2 regions of the Pseudarthrobacter sp. genome follow, and region 1 is predicted to be linked to the other one. Evidence: predicted binding sites of a transcription regulator. Region 1 holds the regulator's gene; the other holds the start of a gene.

The links. The regulator HrcA, encoded in region 1, represses chaperone genes, less so after heat shock. The targets are predictions, from matches to a motif close to TTNGCACTCGNNNNNNNCGAGTGCNAA.
Region 2: a site for HrcA is predicted at 5,061-5,087, ahead of V6M49_RS05335 (FmdB family zinc ribbon protein). Genes of this name have one in related genera too.

The regions. Positions count from the first base shown of each region.
Region 1 is NZ_JAKFFD010000149.1:2,600-10,618, reverse strand. It holds gene V6M49_RS12085 (GerMN domain-containing protein) at 1-414, shown strand, start outside; gene V6M49_RS12080 (16S rRNA (uracil(1498)-N(3))-methyltransferase) at 436-1,218, opposite strand; gene dnaJ (molecular chaperone DnaJ) at 1,221-2,348, opposite strand; gene hrcA (heat-inducible transcriptional repressor HrcA) at 2,426-3,439, opposite strand; gene V6M49_RS12065 (DUF3097 domain-containing protein) at 3,587-4,435, shown strand; gene V6M49_RS12060 (DUF4870 domain-containing protein) at 4,563-4,982, shown strand; gene hemW (radical SAM family heme chaperone HemW) at 5,062-6,291, opposite strand; gene lepA (translation elongation factor 4) at 6,328-8,019, opposite strand, start outside.
Region 2 is NZ_JAKFFD010000062.1:5,586-13,604, forward strand. It holds gene V6M49_RS05300 (wax ester/triacylglycerol synthase domain-containing protein) at 1-179, shown strand, start outside; gene V6M49_RS05305 (flavodoxin family protein) at 183-686, opposite strand; tRNA gene V6M49_RS05310 (tRNA-Ala) at 1,510-1,582, opposite strand; gene V6M49_RS05315 (hypothetical protein) at 1,721-2,626, opposite strand; gene V6M49_RS05320 (GNAT family N-acetyltransferase) at 2,775-3,392, opposite strand; gene galU (UTP--glucose-1-phosphate uridylyltransferase GalU) at 3,398-4,303, opposite strand; gene V6M49_RS05330 (5-formyltetrahydrofolate cyclo-ligase) at 4,411-5,031, shown strand; gene V6M49_RS05335 (FmdB family zinc ribbon protein) at 5,148-5,414, shown strand; gene cpaB (Flp pilus assembly protein CpaB) at 5,514-6,260, shown strand; gene V6M49_RS05345 (AAA family ATPase) at 6,280-8,019, opposite strand, start outside.

The DNA.
Region 1 (8,019 bases):
GGCCAGCAGATCCAGGTCAGGATCCTGGTGGATAGCCACACCGATTACGTTGCCTTCGACCACGTCCAGCTTGGCGACCCCATGTCCCGAGCTGCCGGAATGGTGGCGCCCGTGTGGATCATCGATCCGCAGGAAGGGACTGATTTGGCCGGCGGAAGCGTCAAGATCACCGGCCGCAGCACGGTTCCGGGCGGTAAACTCCGCTGGCAGATCCTGCGGGCCGAAGCGAACGGGAACAAGGCGCCCTACCTGACCGGGGAGACCACTGCAGCTGCCGAAGCCGCCCAGTCCGGAGTCTTTACGCTTGCCCTTAGCCTGTCCTCGGGGAGTTACGAGCTCCGCGTTTCGCAGGTGGATGCGGCCGGCACCAGCCAGGAGCTGAATGTGGATACGCGGAACTTCAACGTCCGGTAACAGCCCGCGCAGCAGTCGGCCTCAGGATACCGGTGCTGTCCAGCGTCCCAGTACATCACTCGCCAGAACAACCGCTGCCGGTCCGGCCGTGGATGACCTCAGGACGTGGTGTCCCAAGAGCGCCGTCACGGCGCCGGCGTCGCAAAGCCGGGTGACTTCGCGGGGACTGATTCCGCCCTCCGGACCAACGATGAGCAGAATTTCCCGGGGTCCGCCGTCAGCCTGGGTGCCCTGCCATGATTCCAGGACAGACCGGAGCGGCCGGACCGCGTCTTCGTGCAGGATTACGGCCAGATCCGCTGCCGCCACGGCCGCCGCAAGGCCTGGCGTTTCGACGGCGGCGCGCACCTCGGGGATCCAGGCGCGGCGTGCCTGCTTGGCGGCGGCAGTGACCACGGACTGCCATTTTGCGTGGGCCTTGGCCGCGCGCTCACCCTTCCAGCGGACAATTGATCGCTCGGACTGCCAGGGAACTACGGCATCAATCCCGAGTTCGGTTGCCGTTTCCACGGCCAGTTCATCGCGGTCCCCCTTGGCCAGGGCCTGCACCAGCACAAGCCGGATGTCGGGCCGGTCCTCCACAACGAGGGCGGAGCATTCCACGGTGAGCTCCGCGGGCGACGCCGACACAACAGTTCCCGTCAGCCGCCTTCCGGCGCCATCGGCAATGTCCACCGCCTCTCCGGGAGATAGCCGTTTTACGGTCACGGCGTGGCGTGCCTCCGGCCCTTGAAGGACAAAACGGGCACCGGGCACCAGACCGTCCAGCGACCCGGCACCGCTGAAGAAAACGGGATTGCTCACCGCTACAGGTTACCGAACCGGTCCCGCAGCTTGGCAAAGACGCCGCCGCTGGCAGCCAGTTTGCCTTCCGTGAACTGCTCGCCCCGGAGCTTCGCCAGCTGCCGCAGGAGATCCTCCTGCGCGGCATCCAGCTTGGCCGGCGTCTCCACCTGCAGATGGACCATCAGGTCCCCGCGGCCGTAACCGCGCAGGTGCGTCACGCCGAGTCCACGGAGCGTGATGATCTCCCCTGACTGCGTCCCTGCCTTGACGTCGATTTCCTGCAGCCCGTCAAAGGTTTCCAGTGACAGCTCGGTGCCTAGGGCGGCGGCAGTCATCGGGATGTGCAGCGTTGCGTGCAGGTCGTCACCGTCGCGTGCGTACGTGGCGTCGTTGTTGACCCGGAGTTCCACGTACAGGTCCCCGGACGGTCCGCCGGCCGGGCCTGCTTCGCCCTGCCCGGAGAGCTGGATCCGGGTGCCCGTGGCAACACCGGCCGGCACCTTGATGGTGAGCGACCGCCGGCTGCGGATGCGGCCCTGGCCGCTGCATTCGTTGCAGGGGTCCTTGATGACCGTCCCGAAGCCTTCGCAACTGCCACATGGGGCCGCCGTCATGACCTGGCCCAGGATGGAGCGCACCGCGCGCTGGACCTGGCCGCTGCCGCCGCAGATATCACAGCGCACAGGGTGGCTGCCGTCGCGGCAGCATGACCCGTTGCAGGTGGGGCAGGTGACGGCTGTGTCCACTTCGAGTTTCCGGTTGACGCCGAACACGGCATCGCGGAGTTCGATCCGTACACTGATCAGCGCGTCCTGGCCGCGGCGGACCCGGGAAGCGGGGCCGGAGGTGCCGCCGGCCCCGAAGAACGTGTCGAAGATGTCCTGGAACGCGAAGCCCTGGCCGGAGTATCCACCGCCGCCGAACCCGTTGTCGGTGCCGTTCTCATTGCCGGTGGTGTCATAGATCCGGCGCTTTTGCGGGTCCGAAAGTACCTCGTAGGCATGGGTCACGGCCTTGAAGCGGTCCGATGCATCGTCCCCGGGGTTTACGTCCGGGTGGAGAGTGCGGGCCAGCTTGCGGTAGGCCTTCTTGATCTCTTCCCCGGTGGCTTCCGGCGAGACTCCGAGGACGTCGTAGTGGCTGCTCAAAGTTCGTATCTCTTCCTTGTTGTACTGACGGCAGGCGTGCTGCCGGCACTGCTCTTCGTGCCTGGACCGTGATGCTGTTACGGACCCAGAATTCTTGAAAGGTAACGGGCTACTGCCCTGACGGCGGCCATGGTGGTGGGGTAGTCCATCCGGGTAGGGCCGAGCACACCGATCTTGGCAGTGCTGTCTGGTCCGTAGCCCGTGGCCACCACGGAGGCTTCCGCTAGTCCGTCGTACGGGTTTTCACGCCCGATGCTGACTGCCACGCCCCTCGGATCCTGCGCCATGTCGCTCAGGAGGCGCAGCAGGACAACCTGCTCCTCGAGCGCTTCCAGGACCGGTCCGATACTGAGCGGAAAATCCACATTGGAGCGGGCGAGGTTCGCCGTTCCGGCCATGACCATGCGTTCCTCGCGACTGCTGTGGGCGAGCGTTTCCAGCCCGTGGGCCAGGGCCTGGGCCGCCGCGCGCTGGCCCGGGCTGACGGACGAAACGACTCCGGGCAGCGAGGGGGTCAGCCGGCTCAGCGAGATGCCCGCGAGTGATCCGAGGAAGTGTGTCCGCAGCGCGGCGATGGCGTCGTCGCCGAGGTCCTGGCCGATGTCGATCACGCGCTGTTCGACCTTGCCGGTGGTGGCGATGAGGACCACCAGGACCTGCCGGGGCGCGAGCAGGACGAATTCGATGTGGCGGATGGTGGCGCGGCTCAGATGCGGATACTGCACTACGGCGACCTGGTTGGTCAGCTGCGACAGCATCCTGACGGTCCTGTCCAGGACGTCGTCCAGATCGTCGGCGCCCTCCAGCAGCGACTGGATGGCACGCCGTTCCGCGTGGGAAAGCGGCTTTACCGCTGAAATCTGGTCCACAAACAGCCGATAGCCTTTGTCTGTGGGGATCCGTCCGGCGCTGGTGTGCGGGGCCGTGATCAGGCCGTCGTCTTCCAAGGCCGCCATGTCGTTGCGGATGGTGGCACTGGACACGCCGAGGTGGTGGCGTTCCACGAGCGCTTTTGAACCTACTGGCTCGCGGGAGTGCACATAGTCCTCCACGATGGCGCGCAGTACTTCGAGTTTGCGCGGCTCGCTCATACTCCACCTCCATCCGTGGTCACTGCAGGGTTAGCACTCGACATGCCCAAGTGCTAACAGTCTAATATGAGTCACCCCGTTGTTAGCATTGGTACCGCTCCGGGCGAAATTCCGGGCCAGGATCTAGCGGCAAGGCGGAATCAATCCATGCAGTACCAGAACTGGGGTCCGCAGGAGATCACCGCGCCCGTCAAGAGCGAACTGCCTGAGGTTCCCGTGGAACGCGGCATGGTTCTTGAAGACGCCCAGTCCGGCTGGGTGGGAGCGGTGACCCGGGTGGAGAAGTCCGGCGGCATGCATGTAGTGGCCCTCGAAGACCGGCGCGGCAAGTCCCGGTCCTTCCGGCTGGGCTTCGGGTTCCTCCTGGAGGGTCAGCCCATCCGGCTCGTTCCCCCGGCGCCCCGGCAGGCCGCCCCCGTGGCCGCCGGCCGGACGGCGTCCGGCTCGGTCCGCGTTGCCGGCCAGCGTGCCCAGGTGGCCAAAGCCAGCAGAATCTGGGTGGAGGGAAAACACGACGCCGAACTCGTGGAAAAAGTCTGGGGTGACGATCTCCGCGTAGAGGGCATCGTCGTCGAGCCTTTGCATGGCATTGATGACCTGGCGGGGGCGGTGGCCGCATTCGGTCCCGGTCCGGGACGGCGGCTGGGGGTCCTGGTGGACCACCTGGTGCCCGACTCGAAGGAGTGGCGCATCGCGGCTGCCGTGATGGCCTCCCCCGGTGCGGCCGGGAACGTCCTGATCGTCGGGCACCCTTACGTTGACGTGTGGCAGGCCATCCGGCCTGCTGTCCTGGGCATCGAACAGTGGCCGGTGGTGCCCCGCGGGCAGGACTGGAAGACCGGCATCCTGGCAGCGTTCGGCTGGCCGCACTCCACCAAGGAAGACATCGGGCTTGGCTGGCAAAAGCTGCTGGGCGCTGTCCGCAGTTACGCGGACCTGGAAGCGTCACTGCTCGGGAGGGTGGAGGAAGTCATCGACTTCCTGACGGTGCCCTGACACCGGATCCGCTCCTGGCGGCAGCATTTGGTGGCTGAACCAGTATTCTTGGTACTGCGGAGGCTGCAGTTGCTTCAGTCCGGCATTCTCCAACCCAGCACCATTGCACTTTCGAAGGAAGAAAACCGTGGCACAAAACGCACGCGAGCACCGGGACGACCACGGCGGCCAGGGCCGTTCCGAGTACCAGGGCGTTCCGGCTAATGCGCTGCCCCTGACGGCCAGCGAAGACCGCCAGTGGGCCACGCTGGCACACTTCGGCGGGATCCTCGGCTGCGTTCCGTCGCTGTTGATATACCTGATTTTCCGTGAGCGCGGGCCGTTCACCGCCCAGGAATCCAAGGAAGCGCTGAACTTCAGCCTGCCGCCCACCATCGCGGCGCTGGTGGCCAATCTCCTGGTGTTCATTCCGGTGATCGGAAACATCTTCGCCGTCATCGCCACCCTGATCTGGATTGCCCTGACCTGCTTCTCCGTGGCCGCAGGTATCCATGTCAACAAGGGCCAGCCCCACCGTTACCAGTACAACCTGCGCTGGATCAAGTAACGGCCACAACGCGGGGTCACTACACGCCCGATAATCGCATTGTATTGGGCAGGAAGTGACCCCGCGTTGCTTTAATTCGTCAGTCCGGCAGGATCCTGCGGACCACGGCGTCGGCCAGCAGGCGGCCCTTCAGGGTTAATACCAGCGTGCCGTGGAAGGCAGCCGGCGGCTCCACCAGGCCGTCGGCAATGAGCCCGGCCATGGCGTGACGGCCGTGCTCGCCCAGCGTTGACGTGGCCAGTCCCGACACGAGCCGGGCCTCAAGCATCACGCGCTCCACGTCGCGGGTTTCGGCGTCGAGCGTTTCCCGCCCGGCCGCCGGTGACAGGCCCTGAGCGAGCCGTCCGGCGTAGGCCGTGGGGTGCTTGACGTTCCACCACCGCACCCCGCCCACGTGTGAATGTGCACCAGGCCCGATGCCCCACCAGTCGTCCCCGCGCCAGTACGCGAGGTTGTGCCGGCATGCCTGCTCCGGCGTCCGGGACCAGTTGCTGACCTCGTACCAGCTGAGGCCTGCAGCGCCGATCAGCTGGTCGGCGAGTTCGTATTTGTCGGCGTGGTCGTCGTCGTCGATTCCCGGGACGTCACCACGGCGGATCTGGGCTGCCAGCTTGGTGCCGTCTTCCACGATCAGCGCGTAGGCACTGATGTGGTCAGGCTGGTAGGAGAGGGCCGTCTCCAGGGAGAACCGCCAGTCCTCCAGGGACTCCCCCGGTGTCCCGTAGATCAGGTCCAGGCTCACGGCCAGTCCGGCATCGCGCGCCCACTGCACCACCTGCGGCACGCGGCTGGGCGTGTGCGTGCGGTCCAGGACCTTCAGGACATGGGGAACGGCAGACTGCATGCCGAAGGAAACCCGGGTGAAGCCGGCATCGGCCAGAACCTGAAGGGATGCCGGGGTGACCGAGTCCGGGTTTGCTTCGGTGGTCACTTCGGCGCCGGGTTCCAGGCCCCAGTGCCCGACGGCGGCCGTCAGGATCCGTGCGAGGTCTTCCGCCGGGAGCAGCGTGGGAGTGCCGCCGCCGAAGAAGACTGTGCTCAGCGGACGGTCCGGGAGACCCGAGTGCCGCAGGACTGTGGCGGCAAAGTCGACTTCGGACACGGCCGTGGTGGCGTACGCGTCCTGTGACGCTCCGCCGCCCAGTTCGGTGGCCGTGTAGGTGTTGAAGTCGCAGTATCCGCAACGAACAGCGCAGAACGGGATGTGCACGTACAGCCCGAAAGCCCGGTCCGCGGAACCGGCCACTGCCTGGGCGGGCAGCAGACCGTCCGACGGCGCGGGGTCGCCGAGCGGAAGAATGCTAGGCATTGCAGGGGCCTCCGGTGTTGCCGGCCACTGTCATCACTACTTCTTGGCCTTGTCCTTGGACTCGTCGGTGGTCAGCGCAGCGATGAAGGCTTCCTGGGGGACCTCAACGCGGCCCACCATCTTCATGCGCTTTTTGCCTTCCTTCTGCTTCTCCAGCAGCTTGCGCTTCCGGGAAATGTCGCCGCCGTAGCACTTGGCCAGAACGTCCTTGCGGATGGCGCGGATGCTTTCCCTGGCGATGATCCTGGAGCCGATGGCAGCCTGGATGGGCACTTCGAACTGCTGGCGGGGAATGAGCTCGCGCAGTTTGCCGGTCATCATCACACCGTAGGCATAGGCCTTCTCGCGGTGCGTGATGGCGGAGAAGGCATCCACCTGTTCGCCCTGGAGCATGATGTCCACCTTGACCAGGTCGGCCACCTGCTCGCCGTCGGCTTTCCAGTCCAGCGAACCGTAGCCCCGGGTCTTGGATTTGAGGATGTCAAAGAAATCGAACACGATCTCAGCGAGCGGCAGCCGGTAGCGGATTTCGACCCTGTCCTCGGACAGGTAGTCCATGCCGCCGATAACACCGCGGCGGCTCTGGCAGAGCTCCATGATGGCGCCCACAAACTCATTCGGCGCCAGGATGGTGGCAGCCACCATCGGCTCGCGGACCTCTGCGATCTTGCCGGAAGGGTATTCGCTGGGGTTGGTCACATGGACCACCTTCTTGTCCTCCAGCGTCACTTCATACTCCACGTTGGGGGCGGTGGAGATCAGGTCAAGATTGTATTCGCGTTCGAGCCGCTCCCTGGTGATTTCAAGGTGAAGCAGGCCGAGGAAGCCGACGCGGAAGCCGAAGCCGAGCGCGGCCGACGTTTCGGGCTCGTACACCAGGGCGGCGTCGTTGAGCATCAGCTTCTCCAGCGCATCGCGGAGCACCGGGTAGTCCGTGCCGTCCAGCGGATACAGGCCGGAGAAGACCATCGGCTTGGCATCGGCGTAGCCGGGAAGGGAGGCCGTGGCAGGCTTGGCGAGGTTGGTGACGGTGTCGCCGACCTTGGACAGGCGGACGTCCTTCACACCGGTGATGAGGTAGCCCACTTCGCCAACCCCGAGACCCTGGGAGGGGGTGGGCTCCGGGGAGCTCACCCCGATCTCGAGGAGTTCGTGGGTGGCCCGGGTGGACATCATCTGGATGCGTTCACGGGGGTGGAGCATGCCGTCAACCACACGGACGTAGGTAACCACACCGCGGTACGTGTCGTAGACCGAGTCGAAGATCATGGCGCGCGCGGGGGCGTTCGGGTCCCCTACGGGGGCCGGCAGATCGCGGACGATCTTGTCCAGCAGGACCTCGACGCCCATGCCGGTCTTGCCAGAGACGCGGAGCACGTCGTCGGGGTCGCCGCCGATCAGGCTGGCCAGTTCGGCCGCGTACTTCTCAGGCTGGGCTGCCGGGAGGTCGATCTTGTTCAGTACCGGGATGATGGTGAGGTTGTTTTCCATCGCCAGGTACAGGTTCGCGAGGGTCTGGGCCTCAATGCCCTGCGCCGCGTCAACGAGCAGCACTGCGCCTTCGCAGGCCGCCAGCGAACGGGACACTTCGTAGGTGAAGTCCACGTGGCCGGGGGTGTCGATCATGTTCAGCGCGTAGCTGGTCCCGTCGAGTTCCCAGGGCATGCGGACCGCCTGGGACTTAATGGTGATACCGCGTTCGCGCTCGATGTCCATGCGATCCAGGTA
Region 2 (8,019 bases), on a different contig from region 1:
GGGCTCCGGTCGTCTCGCTCTGGCCGGTTGGGGTGCTCGCCGGCAACGTACGGTTCGGTGTCGCGGCTGTCTCGTACACCGGCAACCTGTTCTGCGGCATCCACTTCGACGCGACGAATGTGCCGGGCGCCGCGTTCGCGCGCGCCATGGGCGAGGAGATGGCGCGCCTCGGCGCGTGAGCCTCAGTGGTGGGATAGGAGTCTCGCGAGCTCCGCTCCCCAGCGTCGCGCGCGTTCCAGTTCCCCGTCGGCGACCGGGCCTGCATAACCGTGCACGCCGAACGTCTCGGGCTTCGCGACCGGCCGGAATCCAAGCCCGACAAGCCGTTTCATGGCCTTCTTCGCCGCCGACCCCGGGAGCCGAGGACTGACGACCCGCGTATCGAACGTCGCCACGGGAACTGCGCGACCCGGCGAGGTGTGCGCTTCGATCCACTCGCGGATGCCTCGTGCCGGGACGTGCTCGGCACCCTGTTGCTTCGCCGACTCGCGTGTCGACCCGGTCGACATGGAGAACGCGTGGGTCGGTCCGCCGACCACGAGAAGATCAACGTCGGAGTCCAGCGCGCTCGGCGCCGACGCCGCGTCCACTACGTCAGTGCGTTCGCCACCGATTCCGGCGGCGATCTCACGCGCGAGCTGCTCCGTGTTTCCCCAGAGCGATTCGAAGACTACTACTGCACGCATGATGCTCCTCCCTCTCCTTTGCCGACAGTGTAGTGCCGCCCACGCCACGGCGCACCCCGAAAGGCGATCCACAGAGTCCGGTATGGTCACGACCAGACAATGCCACATCGCGAAACGGAGAGATCGGAAGAGATGCCAGCCCGTCGTCGCCGGTCTGGAAAACGACATCGACGAGATCGAGGACGAGCTGTTCGGCGCCGGCCCGGACGTGGCCCGCGCTTCAGGACATCGATCTTCGAGCAGAACCGGCAACTATCACCATTTTCGGAAGTGTAGTCATGGAAAAGGGCCGCGGCGCCTACCGGCAAGACCGTCCGAAGACCAGAGCCGGCTTCTCCACCATGAAGGTGCCTCCATTTGCCGCGCAAACCCTCCGACGCAGGCATGCAGCCGAACAGCCCATGCCCGAAGACATGTTGTTCCCGTCCTCCGCAGGAACCGTTCGCAGCCCACATAACTTCCGCAGCCAATGGCGGGACTCCCACGCTGGATCCCCTATGAATGGGTAACCCCGCATGTCTTCCGTAAATCCGTTGCCACTCTCATCGACTAGGAATACAGTTCCACACAAGCTGCCGCCCAGTTGAGTCATTCCGGAACCGCAGTCACGGAGAAGCATTAGATCGCAACGGCAACCGAATCGCCGGATCTCACTAAGGCACTCCAAGAGTCTGGCAAAGAGCCACCGCCTCATCCGGAACGAAAGTCCGTGTGAACGCTGGAACTCTTCCCAAAGCGTGTGGTTTCCGTGTGGTTGGCCCGAAAACTGGCAAGAGAAAAGCCCTCCAACCCAACGTTTCCGCAGGTCAGAAGGCTTTTGCAGTGGAGCTAAGGAGATTCGAACTCCTGACCTCTTCGATGCGAACGAAGCGCTCTACCAACTGAGCTATAGCCCCGGAACAGTCCGTGTCCCCGGGAAGGAACGGCGGTACCGGTGACCTTAGGCTACAAATTTTCGTCCCGCATTGCGAATTGACACTCCGCGCCCGGACTAATGGGCGGTTGGGTCTGCTCCGGGCGAACCCGGTCGGGTATCAGGCGCGGCGGCGCTGCAGGACGTCGTCGAGGTTGCTTAGGGCGCTCTGCGCCTTGGTGAGGGGCTTGGCGGCGGGCGCGCCGGGCGTGGTTGCGGGAGCGCCCTGCTTCAGGGACGGTTTACCGACGGCTTTGGGTGCCTCGGGAAGGTCAAGCGGCTGGGGCGCCGGACGCTCGGCCTTGGCGGCCTCAACGTACACCGGCTTTGGCACGTCCACCGGTTCCCAGGTTGTGACGGCCGGCGCCAGCGAAGCGGCGGCGGCGCTGGCATCTCCGGCGGCTACCGCAACAGCCAGTGCGGCTTCCCGGAGCTCCATCGCGGTAAGGGGCTTTGGCTTCGGCTTGGCCTGGTGGGCCTCTGCATCAAAGAGACGGCTTTCCGGCCGGGCGGCGGGACGCACTGCGGTGTCTGCGGCCGCCGCTCCCTGACGCCGGGCGGGGGCGCTCATCGCTGAGCGGAAAGCTGCGTTCACTTTGGCTTTGCGGTCACGCACAGCCAGGAAACGCAGCAGGAAAACGGCTGCAATGGTGGTGGCAAGGCCCGTGACCGGCAGCAGCGCGCTGCCGATTCCGAACGGCAGGAGAACACCCGAAACAAACGCGGTCAAGAACGCCAGGACACCAACGAGGGCGATCCCTGTCCTGCCATAGCGGATCCGGAACGCGCCGCGCGTCGTCGCGTTGCCGGACGTTTCCGTGGCGGTTTCGGGGCTCTTCCTGATCTCCATGGCTTTCTCCTGCTGGGCGGCGATGTTCAATACCGTCCCGGCTCTCGGGTCCGATGATTCAATGGCTGGTACTTCCGCCAGGAAGTCACCAGCGGCCTGGGCCTGGTGCCGGCGGTTCCGCAGAACGTAGGGCGCAACCCATACGATCCAGAGCACAACGGCAACCACAAGGATCACTGAGCTGCTTAGGGGGAAGTCCACAATCAAAACCGTATGAGCATTAGGGCAGCCGCCCCCGCATTAGCAACGGTGTGTCGCCGGCAACGTGGCAATTCACTGGATTTATGACCGTGGAAGTGCCCATGCAGGGTTCAGGTCCGGCGGGTCAGGACCGGGACGCGAGCCACGGGGCGAGCAGTCCCTCCGGGACCTCGTCAGCGGTCAGCGCGAAGGACCTGTGGTCCGCCCACTCCCCGTTGATGTGAAGGAAGCGCGGACGGTAGCCTTCGTCACGGAATCCCAGCTTCTCAACCACGCGCAGGCTGGGGCCATTCTCGGGCCGGATGTTGATCTCCATACGGTGCAGGCCGAGGGCCTGGAAGCAATGGTCTGTAGCCATGGCCACCGCCGTGGGTGCGATGCCGTGACCCGCGCGCGCCTGGTCAACCCAGTACCCCAGCGTGGCCATCATGGCCGAACCCCACACAATCGAGGACACGGTCAGCTGGCCAACAATGACCGGGGCAGCCAACCTGGGTGTGCGCTCAGTGATGAGGAACGGCAGGGCCGTCCCCTGGGCGGCCTGGATTTTCAAGGACCGCACCATCTGCCGGTAGTCAGGCAGCGCACCGCCTGGTGCCGGGTTGGATGCTTCCCAGGGCGCCAGCCACTCGCTGTTGCGCCCACGGACCTCGGTCCATTCCTTCTTGTCCCGGTACCGGATGGGGCGCAGGATCAGGTCGCCGCATTCGAGTGTCACGGGCCAGATGGATCCGGGGCGCACGGCAGTTATTTAGCGAGGCCGGCCGCGAAGCCCGGCAGCCACTCCCGCAGCCCGGGGCCAAGGTCGTCGCTGTCGATGGCGAGCTGGACGCAGGCCTTGAGGTAGCTGAGCTTGTCACCGGTGTCGTAGCGGCGGCCGCGGAAGACCACGCCGTAAACCCCGTAGCCATCACCATCGCCGGCTGCCAGCTCCTGCAGGGCATCGGTCAGCTGGATTTCCCCGCCCCGGCCCGGGCCGGTGTGCTCGAGCACGTCAAAAACTGCCGGGTGGAGCACGTAGCGGCCAATGACTGCCAGGTTTGAGGGCGCCTCATCCACGCTGGGCTTTTCGACGAGCTTGTTGATCCTGACGTAGCCTTCACCGTCGATCTCCTGCACATCGGCGCAACCATAGGCACTGATCTGGGAGGGTTCCACCTCGATGAGGGCCACCACGGATCCGCCGGTCTTGGACTGGACTTCGATCATGGTGCTGAGGAGTTCGTCCCGGGCATCGATCAGGTCATCGCCGAGGAGGACGGCAAACGGTTCGTTGCCGACGTGCTGCTTTGCACGCAGTACCGCGTGGCCCAGGCCGTTGGGGTCACCCTGGCGGACGTAGTGGATGTCACCGAGGTTGCTGGCTGCCTGGATGGACTCAAGTTTGGCCAGGTCGCCCTTGGCTTCCAGCGTGTCCTCCAACGAAGGAACCCTGTCGAAGTGGTCCTCCAGGGCACGCTTATTGCGTCCCGTGATCATCAGGATGTCGTTAAGGCCAACGTTGACAGCCTCTTCAACCACGTACTGGATGGCAGGCTTGTCCACCACCGGGAGCATTTCCTTGGGCATGGCTTTTGTGGCCGGCAGGAACCTGGTGCCGAGGCCGGCAGCTGGAATAACGGCCTTGCGTACTGTCTGCTGAGTGGTAGTCACTGGACTAATCTAACGGAGGGGCTGACCATTCAGTAATTGGTGGTGGCTCCTGAGCCAGCGCGGCGCAGACGCTGCAACGGCCACCCGAACGGCAACGAAGGAGCGGCATGCCCCAAGGCAGCAGTGAAGCCAAGGCGGACATCCGCGCACAGCATCGTGCGCGCCGCGCCGCGACGGACCCCACGCAACGCGACGCGGCAGGCGCCGCCCTGGCGGTCCACGGCACTGCTTGGGCTGAACAGCTCACCGGTGGGACGCCGTCGACCTTTTGCGCCTATCTGGGCGTGGCCCCGGAGCCGCCCACGCTGCCCCTGATCATCGAACTCCACCGGCATGGCCACAGGGTCCTGCTCCCTGTCTGCGAGCCCGGCCGCCGGCTGAGCTGGACCTACTGGACTCCCGGCGTCGAGTTTGTCCGCAGCCGCTACGCCCCCGTGCTGGAACCGGCCGGACCGCGTCATGGCCTCGGCATCATGGCCTCCGTTGCTGCACTCTTCGTCCCCGCTACGGCCGTGGACAAGGACGGCAACCGCATAGGCCAGGGCGGCGGCTACTACGACGTCCTGTTGGGCTCCCTCGCCGGGAACGGCCTTGAGATCCCGTTTGCGGCCATCGTCTTCGATTCCGAACTGCTCCCGGCCGGAAGCATTCCCGCCGAAGACTTTGACCGGAGGGTTCCGGCCGCGCTCACGCCCTCAGGTTTGATCCGGCTGCCGGACCCGGCCTGACGGAAGGCTGCTTTCCGGGGGTGATAGAATTGGCACTCAGGCCCTACGACTGCTAATGGACGGTTTCCGCTCAGCGCAGCACAGGACCTCTCGTTTGCCCCCGAGGAGGATCACCAGTGCCCACTTATGCTTACGCCTGCAAGGATTGCGGCCACGCCTTCGACGTTTTCCAGTCGTTTACCGACAGCACCCTGACTTCATGCCCGGAGTGCCAGGGCGCCTTGCGCAAGAAGTTCAACAGCGTGGGCGTGGTCTTCAAGGGCTCCGGTTTCTACCGGACCGACTCCCGGGATGCCAAGGGAAGCACCGTTTCGGCTGCCCCCTCCGCCCCCGCGGCCGCACCGGCGCCGGCACCTGCCACGGTTGCCGCTGCCGCCAGCTGACCTCCCGCCAAAAAAGACGTACGACGTCGGCAGCACGGTTTTCCACATAGCCACCTTTGCTTCTGTCGGGCTCGGTTGCCGGAACGTAGCGTGGTTCCCATGCCCGCTACCCTCTTTCGTTCCAGCCGTGGATCCGCCCCGCCGGGACGCCCTGCCCGCCGTCCGCTCCCGTCAGCACGACCCCGGGGAGCGGGTGGCCACAGGCTGTTGTCCTGGCTGGGCCGGAACCGGCGCCTCGCAATAGCGCTCCTGCTCTGCCTTGCTGCCGGGATCACGGTCCATCAGCTCACTCCCCCGCCCGCCGATACGGTCTCGGTGTTGGCGGCGGCGCGGGATCTCCCCGCAGGCACGGCCTTGACAGCCACGGACCTGACGGCCACGAAAATCCCGCCGGGGATGCTCACTGCCGGGTCCATGTCCGACACCGGTGACGCCGCGGGAAAGCAACTGGCAGCCCCATTGCGGAAGGGCCAACTGGTGACAGACTCCCTGCTGCTGGGTCCCGGCCTCCTGACCGGAACGCCACCGGGCTCCGCAGCCGTGCCCTTGAGGATGGCCGATCCCTCCTCCATCCAGCTCGTATCGCCCGGGCAACTGGTCAACGTGGTGCTGACCGGGGCGAACGGCTACGACCAGCATTCCCCCTCGGAGGTGCTGGCTTCATCCGTTCCCGTCCTGTGGACGTCAGGGCAAGGCGGCAAGACGGGTCAGTGGTTGGGCACCGGCGAGACCGACGGGCTGATCGTCGTGGCAGCAGCCCCGGAGCAGGCTGCCCGGCTGGCGGGAGCCTCCACTCAGGGCAAGCTGTTTTTCGTCCTGGTGGGACCCGAGGGCGGGGCCGGGTGACGCCGCTGCAGCCTGGAGGTCAGCCCCAGTGCGGCGGCTTGTTTTCCTTCAGCCATGCGTCGTGATCGTTGTCGGGGCCATCGCCCCAGCGCTTCGGGTCATCCTCCGCAGCCTTGTTGGGCAGGATGCCAGCTGTCCCAGGCAGCTGGCGCTCCGGCACAGCCGCGTTCCCGTTTCGTGCGTCGTCCGCCTGGTCGTTACCGTGTGTATCTGCCTGGTCGGCGTTCCGTGGGGTCACAACAACCGCCTCCTCACTGGCCAGGCGTCCGGCCTGGTCGTCGTTCCTGTCGTTTCCTTCGCTCGCAAGCGCGAGCGGGTCCATGTCCTCGTCAAAGAATCCGCCCGAAGCCGCGCCCCGTCCGGGCGGCAGAATATTCTCAAGGCCCAGGTAACCCGCGATCCGGTCCGCGCAGGCGGACGGGTCCGTGAAGACTTCGATGGTCCACAGCGGCATGTACCGCCAGCCCATCCGTTCCAGCAGCTGCGGACGGAGCCGGCTCCGCTCACGGACACTCATGATGCGGTATTGCTCCGTGCCATCCGATTCGATGGCCACCGGCCGCGGAATCTCGGCGTCGTCCTGCCCCATGGTGCTGAGCGGGTCTGCTGCGGCCACCACGTCAATCACGCCGTCGTACTGGTGCCAGACGCGGGCACCGCGGGCACGCAGCCGGTCACCAAGATCGGCGACGAGGGGATCGGCCCCAAGCGCCTGCTCACTGGCGGCGGCACGCGAGGCCGGAGTTCCGAGATCGGTCTTTCCCGCAATCTCACGGTTCAGGAGCTCGTAGAAGTCCACCGCGCCGTAGGACAGCCGCGTGTGATCGAGGTCTTCGGGCTGGAAACACGTCAGGACGTGGAGTGAACGCCGTGCACGTGTCATCGCCAAAGCGAATTTTTCCCGCCCGCCCTCAGCGGACAGGGGTCCGAAATTGTGCAGCGCCCGGCCGTGCGGAGTGCGGCCGAAACCGGGTGAGAAGATCACGTGGTCACGGACCAGGCCCTGCGCCCTCTCAAGGTCAACCACCCGGAACGACTCGGATCCTGCGCTGAAGAAGCTGGCCAGGCCCGGGTGGTTCGGGAGCTGAAGACGGATGGACTCACCGATCCGGGCAGCATGGCGAAGGCTGGCGGTGACCACTGCCAGCGATGTGCGCGGCCGTGTCCGGGCGTGCTCAAAGACCAGCTGCACCACCCGGTTAACCTCGGCCACTACGGATTCGACGCCTTCGTGGTCGGCACTGGGCAGTCCGGTGCCGTCGGGAAGGTACTCCACCAGCAGCGCCCTGTCCAAGCCCGTGGCGGACTGTCCCTCGGGGAGCCTGCGGAGGGCGCCGTCGTAAGAGTTCTTGCTCAGCTGCAGGACCAGGTCCTCGTCAACCGCGCGGTAGACAAAATTCAGCCGCCAGACAGGCAGGATGGCAGACAGCGCCGAGAACGCGCTTTCGACGCGCTGGTGGGCCGCTTCACCGGCGGCCAGCCGCTCAACACCCACCGTGAACGTCCGGGGGCTGGCAATCTTGGCATCACCGAAAGCAATGACCTGCCTGGCGCGGGCGATGGCGGGCAGGACGGCCTGCAGCGACGTCGCTTCGGCGTCCAGGATGACCACGGCGTCGAAGCGCTGTTCCGCCGGCAGGAGCCCGGTCATGAGGTACGGGCTGACCGACCAGACCGGCACCAGCATGGGGACCAGCTCGGCTGCCTGGGCCGTCAGCGCGGCGAGGGTAACCCGGCCGTCCTTGAGCAGGCTCCTGAG